4 regions of the Agrobacterium sp. 20P9.1.2 genome follow, and region 1 is predicted to be linked to each of the others. Evidence: predicted binding sites of a transcription regulator. Region 1 holds the regulator's gene; each other region holds the start of a gene.
The links. Region 1 encodes LexA, which represses DNA repair genes until DNA is damaged. Its sites were predicted from a motif close to TGTTCNNNNTGTGTTCNG; they were not measured.

Region 1 (3,112 bases):
GCGGGAAATGTCTTTCTTCAGCGCCTCGCCAACCTCGCTAGGTTGAATGCGAAGGCCGACATTCATCGGATGTTCGTTGCGCAATGTCTGAAAGCCGGAGTGCATTTCAGCCGCCGCAGAACGCGACCATGCTCGTGCCTTTGCCTCACCAGCCCAAACGCCACCGTGACGTTCCGCCAGATATTCGATGATCGATAGCGAATCCCATACGGTCAGGTCGTTCTCCACAAGGCAGGGCACCTTGGCCGTCGGAGAAAAAGTTGCGAAATCCTCGGCCGAATTACCGAAGGGCGTCAGCTTTTCGCTGAATGCAATATCGAGTGTCCGCATCAACACCCATGGCCGCAGGGACCAGGAGGAATAGTTCTTGTTGGCAATATAAAGCTCGTACATCTCATATCCCTCGGTTGCAGCACCGTGTTAGCGCGGGAAATTTCGTCGATACAGATGGTTTGCGCGATGGTGGTCTTCAAATTATTTGATGTTTTAGTCGTGTGCCCATGTGGTGACATTAGAAACAGAGGGATCGCAGTCTGAAGCTTCCATTCCGCAACTCAAACTCAGGCAGCGCTTCATACAAAACGTCATCCTAAAAATCATTCATAGACACTCACAAAAACGAGTGATTCGAAAATAGTAAGCCGACTAACCACTTTTGGATATCTGCGCTTACTGTGAGCGCAAATTTCCCCCTGACATGCATGTAATGTGCACTTGTTCGTCATTCGGACCAACGTGCAACTTTGGCTCTAAGACCTCGCGACGTGCCAATCAAAACCAAAAATATTGCGCGCGGGCAGACCTAAAAATCCACCCGCGAAGCTATAGGCAGGAGCAGTTAATGATAGCGGCGGATCAGGCCGACCAGCTTGCCCTGGATCTTCACCCGGTCCGGTCCGAAGATGCGGGTCTCGTATGCAGGGTTTGCGGCTTCGAGCGCGATAGAGGCACCCTTGCGGCGGAAACGCTTCAGTGTTGCTTCTTCGTCATCCACCAGTGCAACGACGATATCGCCCGGATTTGCGGTACTTCCGTCACGAATAATGACCGTATCGCCATCGAAAATACCGGCTTCGATCATCGAATCGCCTTTGACCTCAAGCGCGTAATGCTCGCCCGAACCGATCATATCCATCGGCACCACCACATCATGGGTGTTGTTCTGGATCGCCGAAATCGGCACACCTGCTGCGATTCGACCCATGACGGGGACGCTGACGGAGTTGACGTCGCGGCTGTTCGAGGGGGCAGGTGCGGGCGGTGGCTCCACAGCCTTCAGCTTGCCAAGGCTGCCTTCGATGACGCTTGGTGAAAAGCCGCGTTGGGGCTTGTTGGCGGGCGAATAGGACTCGGGAAGCTTGATGACTTCAAGTGCGCGCGCCCTGTTCGGTAGCCGGCGAATAAACCCGCGCTCCTCAAGCGCTGTAATCAACCGGTGAATGCCGGATTTGGAGGCAAGATCGAGTGCATCCTTCATTTCATCGAAGGATGGCGGCACGCCAGACTCTTTCATTCTTTCATGAATGAACAGAAGCAATTCCTGCTGTTTGCGCGTGAGCATGAAGAAACACCCTTGGAAATTCGAGGCGAAGATTCGCGAAACAAATACAGAACGAACACTATCTGTTCCATATGTGTTCTGCAATCCCTTAAAATTCCGTGAAATTCATTTAAGCATCTGTTGATGAGCGAAATCAGCATCATCGACGCGTCTCATGCGGTCGTAGTGCAGTGACTCGCGGGCATCTTGCTGATAAGTGCGAGGCCAGTACGAGATTTAAGGGTAACTCACCGGCGTTTGCCTCTAAAAGATGCCCTGCTGATTCCGAGGATAGATGATGAGTGTGACGAACAATCTGAAAGTCGTGGTGGGGCAGGGCTCCAAGGCGGTTTCCTTCTCCAACACCGAACGTTTCTCGCTGATTGCCGGGCCGTGCCAGATGGAGAGCCGCGACCATGCCTTCATGATTGCCGAGACCATGGCGGAGCTGTGCGGCAAGCTGGGTATCGGTCTTGTCTACAAGTCGTCTTTCGATAAGGCCAACCGCACGTCCCTGTCGGGCCAACGCGGCATTGGCATCGATAAGGCGCTGGAGATTTTTGCTGAACTCAAGGAGCAGTTCGGATTTCCGGTGCTGACGGATATTCACACGGAAGAGCAGTGCGCAATCATGTCACCGGTTGTCGACATCCTGCAAATCCCGGCGTTTCTCAGCCGACAGACCGACCTACTGGTGGCGGCGGCCAAGACCGGCCGGGTCGTCAATGTGAAGAAGGGTCAGTTCCTGGCGCCTTGGGACATGAAGAATGTTCTGGCCAAGCTGAACGATAGTGGCAACCCGAATGTGCTGCTGTGCGAACGCGGCGCGTCCTTCGGCTACAATACGCTCGTTTCCGACATGCGCTCGCTGCCCATCATGGCATCGCTTGGTGCGCCGGTTGTATTTGACGCGACTCACTCCGTGCAGCAGCCGGGCGGGCAGGGTGGTTCGACCGGCGGTCAGCGGGAGTTTGTGGAGACGCTGGCCCGTGCAGCTATTGCGGTTGGCGTTGCCGGTCTGTTCGTGGAAACGCATGAAGACCCTGATAACGCTCCCTCGGACGGACCCAATATGGTCCACCTGAAGGATATGCCGAAGCTTCTGGAAAAGCTGCTGGCTTTCGACAATATCGCGAAAGCTGCGTGACCGCTTTTGGCCTCAATCGATTTTTATGAAAAGACGGCGTCCAGAGATGGGCGCCGTCATTGTAATTTCTTGCGCGTCGTCTACAGCGACGGAGGAAGTTCACATCGAGTCGCTATTCCGTCGCCCTGTTTATCGCGCTGCTCATCCGAAAAGCGCTTCACAGTTTTCGGGATGCACTCTAAGACAGGCAACTGAAAATCCTGTTCCAGTCCCAAGGGAGAGATCATGACAGCCATTACCGATATCATCGCACGCGAAATCCTCGACAGCCGTGGAAACCCCACCGTTGAAGTCGATGTCTACCTGGAAGACGGTTCTTTCGGTCGTGCGGCAGTTCCATCGGGCGCATCGACAGGCGCGCATGAAGCCGTAGAACTGCGTGATGGTGGCAAGCGCTATCTCGGTAAGGGCGTGGAAAAGGCCGT
Region 2 (3,112 bases), on a different contig from region 1:
AATGGCATCCGCAATCGCATCGGCATCCTTCAACGTCATAATGATGAGCGGAACAAGGATCGTATGCAGCCTCACCTTCATTCCGCGCGCACGGTGAGCATCGCGCAGCGTCTCGTAGCGATTGATGACTTCAGGCACGAAACGCACGACAAGCCCAACTGCCAGACCCACATCGGCAGCCTTGGCAAGGCCCAGTCTTTCCAGCGGACGCAGGGCAAAGGTGATTTCATCCATGAACTGCGAAATGCTGACACTCGCTGTAATCGCCGTCGCCAAAAGCGTCAGGGCAGTCAGCCGCAAGAGGGCCACCATCGCATCCAGCGCGGAAATCAGCAGGAAGCTGAAAACGGCGATGATGGCGATGGTCAGCAGAACGGGCCGCGCCCGTGCCACGGTTTCTCGAAACCCCAAATGCGCCTGCCACAGCACCAACCCTGCAATCAAAACGGCAGCGAAGAGGAGGAGGGGATCACGCGTGAGAAACAGGGCGATGCTGAACAGCGCAAGGCCCGCCAGCTTGATGCGTGGCGAGAGGCTGTAAAGCCACCCTGCGCCTTCGACATGGAGGCTTTTCATGTCAGTGCCACTTCGCGGTAAAGCCGGATGGCGTCAGCAGGAGATGCATCGGTATGAAGCCTGTTTTGATGAAACAGCAAAACGCGGTCGAAACTCTCCAGCAGCGGCAGATCGTGGGTAATGACGATCAAATCCTGCTCCAGCCCCGCCATGGTCCGCTCCACCAAGGCGCGGTTCTTGAGGTCGAGCTGGTTGGTCGGCTCGTCCATGATGAGGATTTTTGGGTTCGTGATGGTCAGCGCTGCCAAGGCCGAAAGCTGCAATTCGCCGCCGGAAAGCTCGTGCGCGCGCCGTTTGGCCAGATGCTGGATATCGAAGCGCTGCAAGGTCGCATCCACCGCCGCATCGATGGCGGCCTTGTCCAGCCCCTTGTTTTTCAGGCCAAAGGCGACGTCGTCTCTGATAATGGGCAGGATGATCTGGTTTTGCGGGTTCTGGAAGATGAAGCCGACATCCTTCAAGACATCGGACGCATCCTTGATAGTATCCAGCCCGTTGACGCTGACATGGCCGCTGGTCGGTTTCGTCAGACCATTGATCATCCGTGCAAACGTCGTCTTGCCGGAACCGTTAAGGCCGATGATGCCGATGCGCCGCTCGGTGAGGGCAAGCGTCAAGGGCTCGACCGCCGCTCTGCCTTCAAAGGCCACACCCGCATCGTGAAAACGAATATCCAACTGCCAGTCCCCAAAATGCTGTCGACGTTTCTATAAACGTTGGAGACACCAAACAAAACAAGGAACAAAAAAAGAACATTGATTTTTCAGCTGCGCAACCATAGGCTTTTGCCATGGCGATTCTGATTTCAAGCGAAGCAGCACGACGTATCTTTCTGGCGCGACAGGGGCTGTCCGGATCGCCCAGCCGCGCCATGGGCAAGGCCGATCTGTTGAAGCTGATCACCGATATCGGCTTCGTGCAGGTGGACAGTATCGCTACGGTGGAGCGGGCGCATCACCAGATCATCTTTTCCCGCAACCAGACCTACAAGCGCCATCACCTGACGGAACTGCTGGAAAAAGATCGCGCGCTGTTCGAACACTGGACGCATGACGCCTCCATTCTGCCCGCGAGCTTCTACCCCTATTGGAAACACCGCTTCCGCCGCCGCGAACCGATCATTCAGGAGCGCTGGCGCAACTGGCACGGGGAGGGCTTCGATTCTGCCTTCGAGGAAACCTATCGCCGCATTGCCGAAAACGGCCCCACCATGTCGCGCGATATGAAGGCGGAGGGGCACCAATCCGGCGGTTGGTGGAACTGGCATCCGTCGAAGACGGCGCTCGAATATCTCTGGCACACCGGCAAGCTGGCGGTGGCAGGGCGCGTCAACTTCCAGAAGGTTTATGATCTGGCGGAACGGGTGATCCCATCCGAGCATCACGACCTGGATGTGCATCATGACGACTTCGTAGACTGGGCCTGCCGTGAAGCGCTAACGAGGCTTGGCTTTGCAACATCAGGCGAAATCTCCGCCTTCTTCGACATCGTCACGCCGCAGGAAGCCAAGCAGTGGGTAACAGATCACCGCGATGAACTCTGCGAAGTCTCGCTCGCTTCTTCCGATGGTGCAAAGGAGCGTATTTCCTACGCCTTCGAAGGCTTCACAGGCGAGGCGGAAGCCAACATCGAGCCGCCTAATCGCATCCGCGTGCTCAGCCCCTTCGATCCGCTGCTGCGCAACCGCGCCCGCACCGAGAGGCTATTCGGCTTCTATTACCGCATCGAAGTCTTCGTGCCGGAGCCGAAGCGGCAATACGGCTATTATGTCTTCCCGCTTCTGGAAGGGGACAGGCTGATCGGTCGCATCGACATGAAGGCGGAGCGTAAAGGTGGGGCGCTGGATGTAAAGCGCCTGTGGCTCGAAAAGGGCGTGCGTCCGTCTTCGGGCCGGTTGGCGAAGCTGGATGCGGAACTGAACCGGCTGGCGAAGTTTACCGGTGTTGAGAGTGTGCGGTATCTGGATGGCTGGTTGGGGTGAATTGCCGATGTTGCGCCACGGTCTTCCTCATTCCTGTGCTTGTCACAGGAATCCAGCCGACGCGCGTCTGCGCGGCGGAAAGACGCCTTTCAGTCCGAGGACTCGGGCTGGCTGGATTCCTGTCACAAGGACAGGAATGAGGGGCCAGGGGGATACTCTAAACTCACCCAATATCCGTCGAGCTGATCTTGATGCCAAAACCCTCTAGCCCGACATAGTGTCGCTCGCGTGAGGTGAGCAGCTTGATGGAGCTAATGCCAAGCTCTTTCAGGATTTGTGCGCCGAGACCGATTTCCAGCCATTCGTCGTCGCGGGTGCGGGCCTGTTCGTGGGCTTCATCCGGGTCGCGGGATTTGCGGCGTCCGGCGACTTGTCCCACGCCGACCGAGCCTTCACGCAGATAGATGATAACGCCACGGCCTTCGGCTGCGATCTTTTCCATGTAATGCTGCACGGGCTGTTTTTTGCCGAAAATATCGTCAGCCACGTTTTCCGGGTGAAGGCGCACGGGAATATCGACGCCATCGCGAATATCGCCGAAGATCACGGCCATAT
Region 3 (3,112 bases), on a different contig from region 1:
CAGGATGATGACGCGCGGCTTCATGATGTTGTCGCCAGCCGACAGGCGTGCAACGGGCTCACCCAGCCAGCGCACAAGCCCATCCGAGCTTAACGCAAGATCGCTATTGCCGCTGGCATGCAGGCGCGCAGCCCGCGCCTCGTATTCCAGCGCAAGCGCCTTCTGCGCTGCTCCTTGCACAGCCTTGGCATCTGGCCCTTCAGCTCCGGCCACCGGTGTAAACCGGAAACCCGCCAATTGGCCGACATGATGTCCTTCAACGAAGACATCACCATTCACACTGATTTCAGCTTCAAGCATCGCATTCTCTCTTAGGCGCCTCATGAGCACAGATGTCCTGCGATCAACAAAGCGTTTCGTCAACCTTTCATGTAGAGCATCGGACAATCGATCTTCGATTTTCCGCGTCTTTTCTTGCCAGTGTGTCGGATCGGCAAGCCATCCTGGGCGGTTTGATACATACGTCCATGTTCTGATCTGCGCAATCCTTGCAGAGAGCGTATCGATCTCGCCGTCGGTGCGGTCCGCCCGACGCACTTGTTCGGCCATGAAATCCTCGTTGACGGCACCGCGTTTGACGAGGTCGAAGTAGAGTGTCGAAATCAGGTCGGCGTGTTGTGCAGGCGCGATACGGCGATAATCCGGCAAAGCGCAGGCCTCCCACAGTTTTTCCACCCGCTCGGCATTGGTGGTGACGTCGATGATTTCAGGATAACGCGACAGATATTCCAGCGCCTGCTGGTCGATGGCGGGCAGCGCGCGCGACAGCCCCTGAACGGTCGGGGCCGCATCCAGACTTCCGCGCAGATTGGCGATGGAGGAATAATCGAAATTCTTGGTGCGCCATTGCAGCACTTTGACCGCATCGAACTGATGCGATTCGACGCGTTCCACCAGCTCGTCATCCAGCGGATCGACACGACCCGTCACACCAAAGGTGCCATCGCGCAGATGGCGACCGGCGCGACCGGCAATCTGGCCCATTTCACCGGGGTTGAGATTGCGGAACTGGTAACCGTCGAATTTGCGGTCCTGCGCAAAGGCCACATGATCGACATCGAGATTGAGGCCCATGCCAATGGCATCCGTCGCCACCAGATATTCGACGTCTCCATTCTGATAAAGGCCGACCTGCGCATTGCGGGTGCGCGGCGATAGTGCGCCCAGCACCACGGCGGCACCGCCGCGCTGACGGCGCACCAGTTCGGCAATCGCGTAGACCTCTTCTGCGGAAAAGGCGACGATGGCCGTGCGCTGCGGAAGGCGGGTGATTTTCTTCTGTCCCGCATAAAACAGCTGCGACAGGCGGGGTCGTTCAACTACGACGATGCCGGGCAGCAGCTTTTCCAGAATGGGCCGCATGGTGCCCGCGCCCAAAAGCAGCGTTTCCTCGCGTCCGCGCAGATGCAGAATGCGGTCTGTGAAGATGTGGCCGCGCTCTAAATCGCCAGCAAGCTGCACCTCGTCGATGGCGACGAAGGCTGCGGTCGTTTCGCGCGGCATGGCTTCGACGGTGCAGACGGAATATTTCGCTTTGGGTGGAGAAATCTTCTCTTCGCCGGTCACCAGCGCAACATTGGGCGCGCCGACCTTTTCCACCAGCCGCGTATAGACCTCGCGGGCAAGCAGACGCAGGGGCAGGCCAATGACACCGCTTCCATGCGCGACCATGCGTTCAATGGCATAATGCGTCTTGCCGGTATTGGTCGGGCCAAGAACGGCCGTAACACCGCGGCCGCTCAAGATCATGGGGCGAAAATTCAACGTACTATCCGTGAAATCGACTAACTGATTGTTTTACAACACATTCGGAAAACATTCCTTCGCATCGTCCAACACACATGGCAATCGCGGCGCGCAAAGGCAAGGAAGGAATGCATCAAAGCTGAATTTGCCGAGATTTTTGCGTCATAAACATGCAAAATGACGATTCGGAACAGGCTGCGAACGAATCAGCGACGAATCGCTGACTCCGTCTGATTCAGCTTTTGTTCACGGCTATATCTGGGCGGCAGTGGTTCGACGCTCCACCAGATCATGAATCGTGCGGTTCCGGGCTTTTGTCACATTAGAGCGGTTGGCCAGCCAGCAGGCGTGGACCGTTGGGATCGGCAGTGCCTGCCGCCTGGCCGATGAAATAGGATTTGAGGCCGGGAATCCGGTCCACGATGCCAAGGCCGAAATCGCGCGCGATCCTGATGGGGCCGACATCGTTGGAAAACAGCCGGTTCAGCACATCTGTCGTGATACCCATACGCACCGTGTCAAACCGCCGCCAGGACTGGTAGCGCTCCAGCACGTTGAGCGATCCGATATCGAGACCGAGGCGATCCGCTTCCACGATGGTTTCCGCCAAAGCGGCCACATCCTTGAAGCCGAGGTTGAGACCCTGGCCGGAAATCGGGTGGATGCCATGGGCGGCATCACCCGCCAGCGCCAGACGCGGCGCCACGAAAGCCCGCGCCAGCGTGAGGCCGAGCGGAAAGGCCCGCCGTGGGCCGACTGGCCTGATCGGGCCGAGCTTGTGTCCGAAGCGGCGCTCCAGCTCCTCTTCGAACAAAAGATCGTCGGCTGCCACCAACCGGTCGGCATCTGCGGTGCGTTCCGTCCAGACCAGCGACGAGCGATTGCCCTTAAGCGGCAGAATGGCGAAAGGCCCGGATGGGAGGAAATGTTCTTCGGCACAGCCATTATGCGGGCGCTCATGTTCCACGGTCGTGACGATGCCGGATTGATCATAGGCCCAGTGCACGGTCTTGATGCCAGCCATATCGCGCAGGGCCGAGCGAACGCCATCGCAGGCCACCAGCAACCGGGTCTCGAAGGTCGAGCCATCGGACAGGGTGACCACATTGCTGCGATGTTGCGCTTCAAAGCCGGTGACACTCAGGCCATGGCGAATGGTAATGCCAAGCTTTTCGCAAACGCCACGCAGGGCGCCGACCATTGCGACATTGGGAATCATATGGGCAAAGGGCTGGCCCTCTGCGACTTCGCCATCGAAGGTGAGGAAGACGGGGCGCACGGGATCGGAGGTCTTGGAATCCGTCACGATCATTTTGTTGATCGGCTGGGCTTCCGGCAGAAGCTCGTCCCAGATGCCGAAGACTTG
Region 4 (3,112 bases), 160 kb from region 1:
TTCCTAGCCAGATAGCGGTTGAAATCCGGTGCCCCGTCATCCCACCAGACGGGGCCGCGTTCACCAAGCCCAACCTTGGCCGCATCCACTTTCTCTCGAGCTTCGATCATCGCTGGTGAGCCTGCCGATGCATCGCGGACTGTCCGGCGTGCAGCCATCAAATCCTTGACCAGTGCCGTACGGGTGGGCTCATCGATCGCTGGATTGCTGCGACGCCACAGCCTGCCTTTTACGACGAAGTATCGACCATCGGGCGTGTCCGGATATGTCTTGCTCATTCGAATCCAAGCGTCCCTTGCGCTGGTTGCGCATCCTGAGATGGTTTGTCCTCATTCCGGCGGGCCAGTTGCGTCAGCGCGCTGAAGCGCACGTCCACATCCCGATCTGCGATAAACGCGTTGAGGGTTTCGAGGCTGATGCGATCCCACGGTTTTCCTCGATCTGGTCCGCCAGGTACGCGTGGCAAAAGGCCTGGTTCGCTGCTCCATGCCAGGCAATCCTCAAGTGATTCTTGGTTCAACATGTCGCGGAGATGATGAGCCGTAACGTAGGCGTCAGGCATCGCCCGATGCGCGGGGAGGCCGATTTCATGCACCAGTCCGTTGGGCATTCGTTGATAACGCAGCATCTGGTTGGAAAACCGCGGAAGCTCTGGCCAGACACGCAACGCGCACTTCCATGTGCAGATCCAAGGCGTTCCGCCTGTAAATCGTGGCGTGCAATATCGTTGCTCGAAAGCGGCTCGATGAGCTGCCAAGGCGTCGATATGGCCGGGTGGACGGAGAACGGTTGTTGCTATTTCCTTCCAGAACGGAGCATACGCGACTTGGGCATCCAGGATATGATGAATTGCCATCGTGTCGGGTGAAATCGGACGGCCAGGATTGACGAACAGCGCCCCGCGCTCGTCAGTAACCTCCCACTTTCCGGACTCGTCGATCACGACATCCTGCCAGCCGATCTCGCAAACGTCGTTCGGGCCATTGCCTCCTGTTTCGAGATCGACGACGCGTACCCTGGCTTCGATCACTTCGGTGCTACCTTCCTTTAAACTTCAGCATTGGTAAGCGCGATCGGCGTAGGATTGTTCCTGAAATGATGCCTGCGATCAGCACAGCTTGCACACATCGACAACCGAAGCTGAGGGATTGATCATGCTCCCCTAAAATTTATTTTGTGCGTGGTACGAAACACCGTTCCAAATCTTACTCACTGATTCAATTTGCGAATCTCTCGAGTTGCTAAAAATAGAGGACTGCATTCCTAATTTAGCGCCTCTTGACTCCTGTCGGGCGCAGGAACAGAACGTGAACTTCAACATTGAAAACGGCATGAAGCCGTTCCCATAAACGACACGAACCGGAAGGATTGCGTGAACGATGGCTGCTGCGCGCGAGCATGTCATAGCCGATCTGCGTGATCGTATTGCCTCGCTGGAAGGGGTGGTGGCGAAGCAGGCGGAATGTCTGCCGTTCGGGGTGAGCGCAATCGACGCGGTGCTTCCAGGAGGCGGTCTCGCGAGAGGCGCTCTTCATGAATTTGCAGGTGGTGGCGCCGGAACCGTCGATGGGGCAGCCGCAGCCCTGTTCGTGGCAGGCGTTGCTGCTCGCACCAAGGGCAAGATCGTCTGGTGCCTGACACGGCCTGACCTGTTTTTTCCAGCGCTCGTGCAGGCAGGTCTTGACGCAAACCGCGTGATCTTCGTGGAAAGCGATCGTGAAGAGGACGTGCTCGCCTCTATGGAAGAGGCGCTGTCCTTCGGTGGCCTAGGCGCTGTCGTCGGCGAGGTGGTGCGACTGCCGATGCTGGCAAGTCGGCGACTTCAGCTTGCGGCGGAAAAAAAGGGAAGCCTGGCGCTTGTTGTCCGCAGGTGGCGACGACAGACGGAAGCCAATGATTTTGGGCAGCCGACGGCATCGACCACCCGGTGGAGGGTGAGTGTGCTGCCGTCGCAGGAGTTACCCGTGCCGGGTGTCGGGCGGGCAAGATGGTTGCTGGAACTGATGCGGTCGCGTGCTGGCGAATGTGCCGAATTTATCGTTGGAGCGTGTGATGACCAGGGTCGTATCGATCTACCTTCCGGATCTGTCGACGGATCGCATTCGTCGAGCCGATCCCGGCATTCCGGCTGAACAGGCCATCGCCGTGATCGCTAAATCCGGATCGAAACGCTGGGTGTCGGCGGCAGATGCTGCAGCGAAAAAAGCAGGTCTGCGTGTCGGGATGCAGGCTGCAAAGGCCCAGGCCTTGTTTCAGGGGCTGCTGATGATCGATGCCGATCCGAAGGCGGACGCCGACGCACTTGAGCGCATTACCTTCTGGGCACTGAGCCAGTATTCCCCGATCGTCGCGGTCGACGCCCCAGATGGCATCGTCATGGACACGGATGGTGCCGACCATCTCCGGGGCGGAGAGCTTGCGATGTTGAGCGGGATTGCCAATCGCTTTCGGGGCAGGGGGCTGACCGCCCGTGTCGCGATCGCCGACACATGGGGTGCGGCCCATGCCTGCGCCCGCGCCATCACCAGGGAAACCGTAATCGTGCCGCGCGGCGAAACCGTAAAAGCAGTCGAGCGATTGCCGATTTCCCTGCTGCGTCTGCCTGAAAAGATGACTGGCGATCTAAGAACGCTTGGCTTTCGAACCATCGGTGAGCTTTCTGCGACGCCGCGAGCACCACTGACACTGCGCTTCGGCCCGGAAATCGCCCGCCGCCTCGACCAGATCTTCGGGCGTATCGGAGAACCCATCGACCCCATCCGCACGCCCGACCTGATCGAAGTCAGCCGCATCTTCCAGGAGCCGATCGGGGCTGCCGAAACGATCGACAAATATGTCGGTCGTCTGGTCATCGAACTCTGCAACCAACTCCAGAAAAAGGGTCTGGGTGTTCGCCGCGTCGATCTCATCGTCCACAAGGTCGACAACACGACCCAGGCGCTGCGGGCAGGAACGGCAAAGGCCGCCCGCGATGTCTCCTGGTTGACGAAACTGTTTCGCGACAGGACCGAGAAGATCGATCCGGGCTTCGGGATCGAAAAGCTTACCCTTGCGGCCATCATGGTGGAGCCGCTTGAGGAAACACAGAAGGCGTCGTCGCTTGTCGAAGATG

Region 2: the regulator LexA is predicted to act here: its motif matches at 1,314-1,331, upstream of AC27VJ_RS03190 (energy-coupling factor ABC transporter ATP-binding protein).
Region 3: the regulator LexA is predicted to act here: its motif matches at 1,933-1,950, upstream of AC27VJ_RS17595 (helicase-related protein).
Region 4: the regulator LexA is predicted to act here: its motif matches at 1,297-1,314, upstream of AC27VJ_RS10945 (ImuA family protein).

The regions. Positions count from the first base shown of each region.
Region 1 covers NZ_JBYOKI010000003.1:174,598-177,709, reverse strand. The annotation lists gene AC27VJ_RS10245 (glutathione S-transferase family protein) at 1-393, opposite strand, end outside; gene lexA (transcriptional repressor LexA) at 839-1,561, opposite strand; gene kdsA (3-deoxy-8-phosphooctulonate synthase) at 1,839-2,687, shown strand; gene eno (phosphopyruvate hydratase) at 2,913-3,112, shown strand, end outside.
Region 2 covers NZ_JBYOKI010000001.1:670,466-673,577, forward strand. The annotation lists gene AC27VJ_RS03185 (CbiQ family ECF transporter T component) at 1-576, opposite strand, end outside; gene AC27VJ_RS03190 (energy-coupling factor ABC transporter ATP-binding protein) at 573-1,253, opposite strand; gene AC27VJ_RS03195 (winged helix-turn-helix domain-containing protein) at 1,367-2,557, shown strand; gene ribB (3,4-dihydroxy-2-butanone-4-phosphate synthase) at 2,721-3,112, opposite strand, start outside.
Region 3 covers NZ_JBYOKI010000006.1:164,995-168,106, reverse strand. The annotation lists gene AC27VJ_RS17595 (helicase-related protein) at 1-1,749, opposite strand, end outside; gene AC27VJ_RS17590 (ubiquinone biosynthesis hydroxylase) at 2,069-3,112, opposite strand, start outside.
Region 4 covers NZ_JBYOKI010000003.1:337,974-341,085, reverse strand. The annotation lists gene AC27VJ_RS10955 (hypothetical protein) at 1-278, opposite strand, end outside; gene AC27VJ_RS10950 (DNA polymerase III subunit epsilon) at 275-1,030, opposite strand; gene AC27VJ_RS10945 (ImuA family protein) at 1,380-2,132, shown strand; gene AC27VJ_RS10940 (Y-family DNA polymerase) at 2,053-3,112, shown strand, end outside.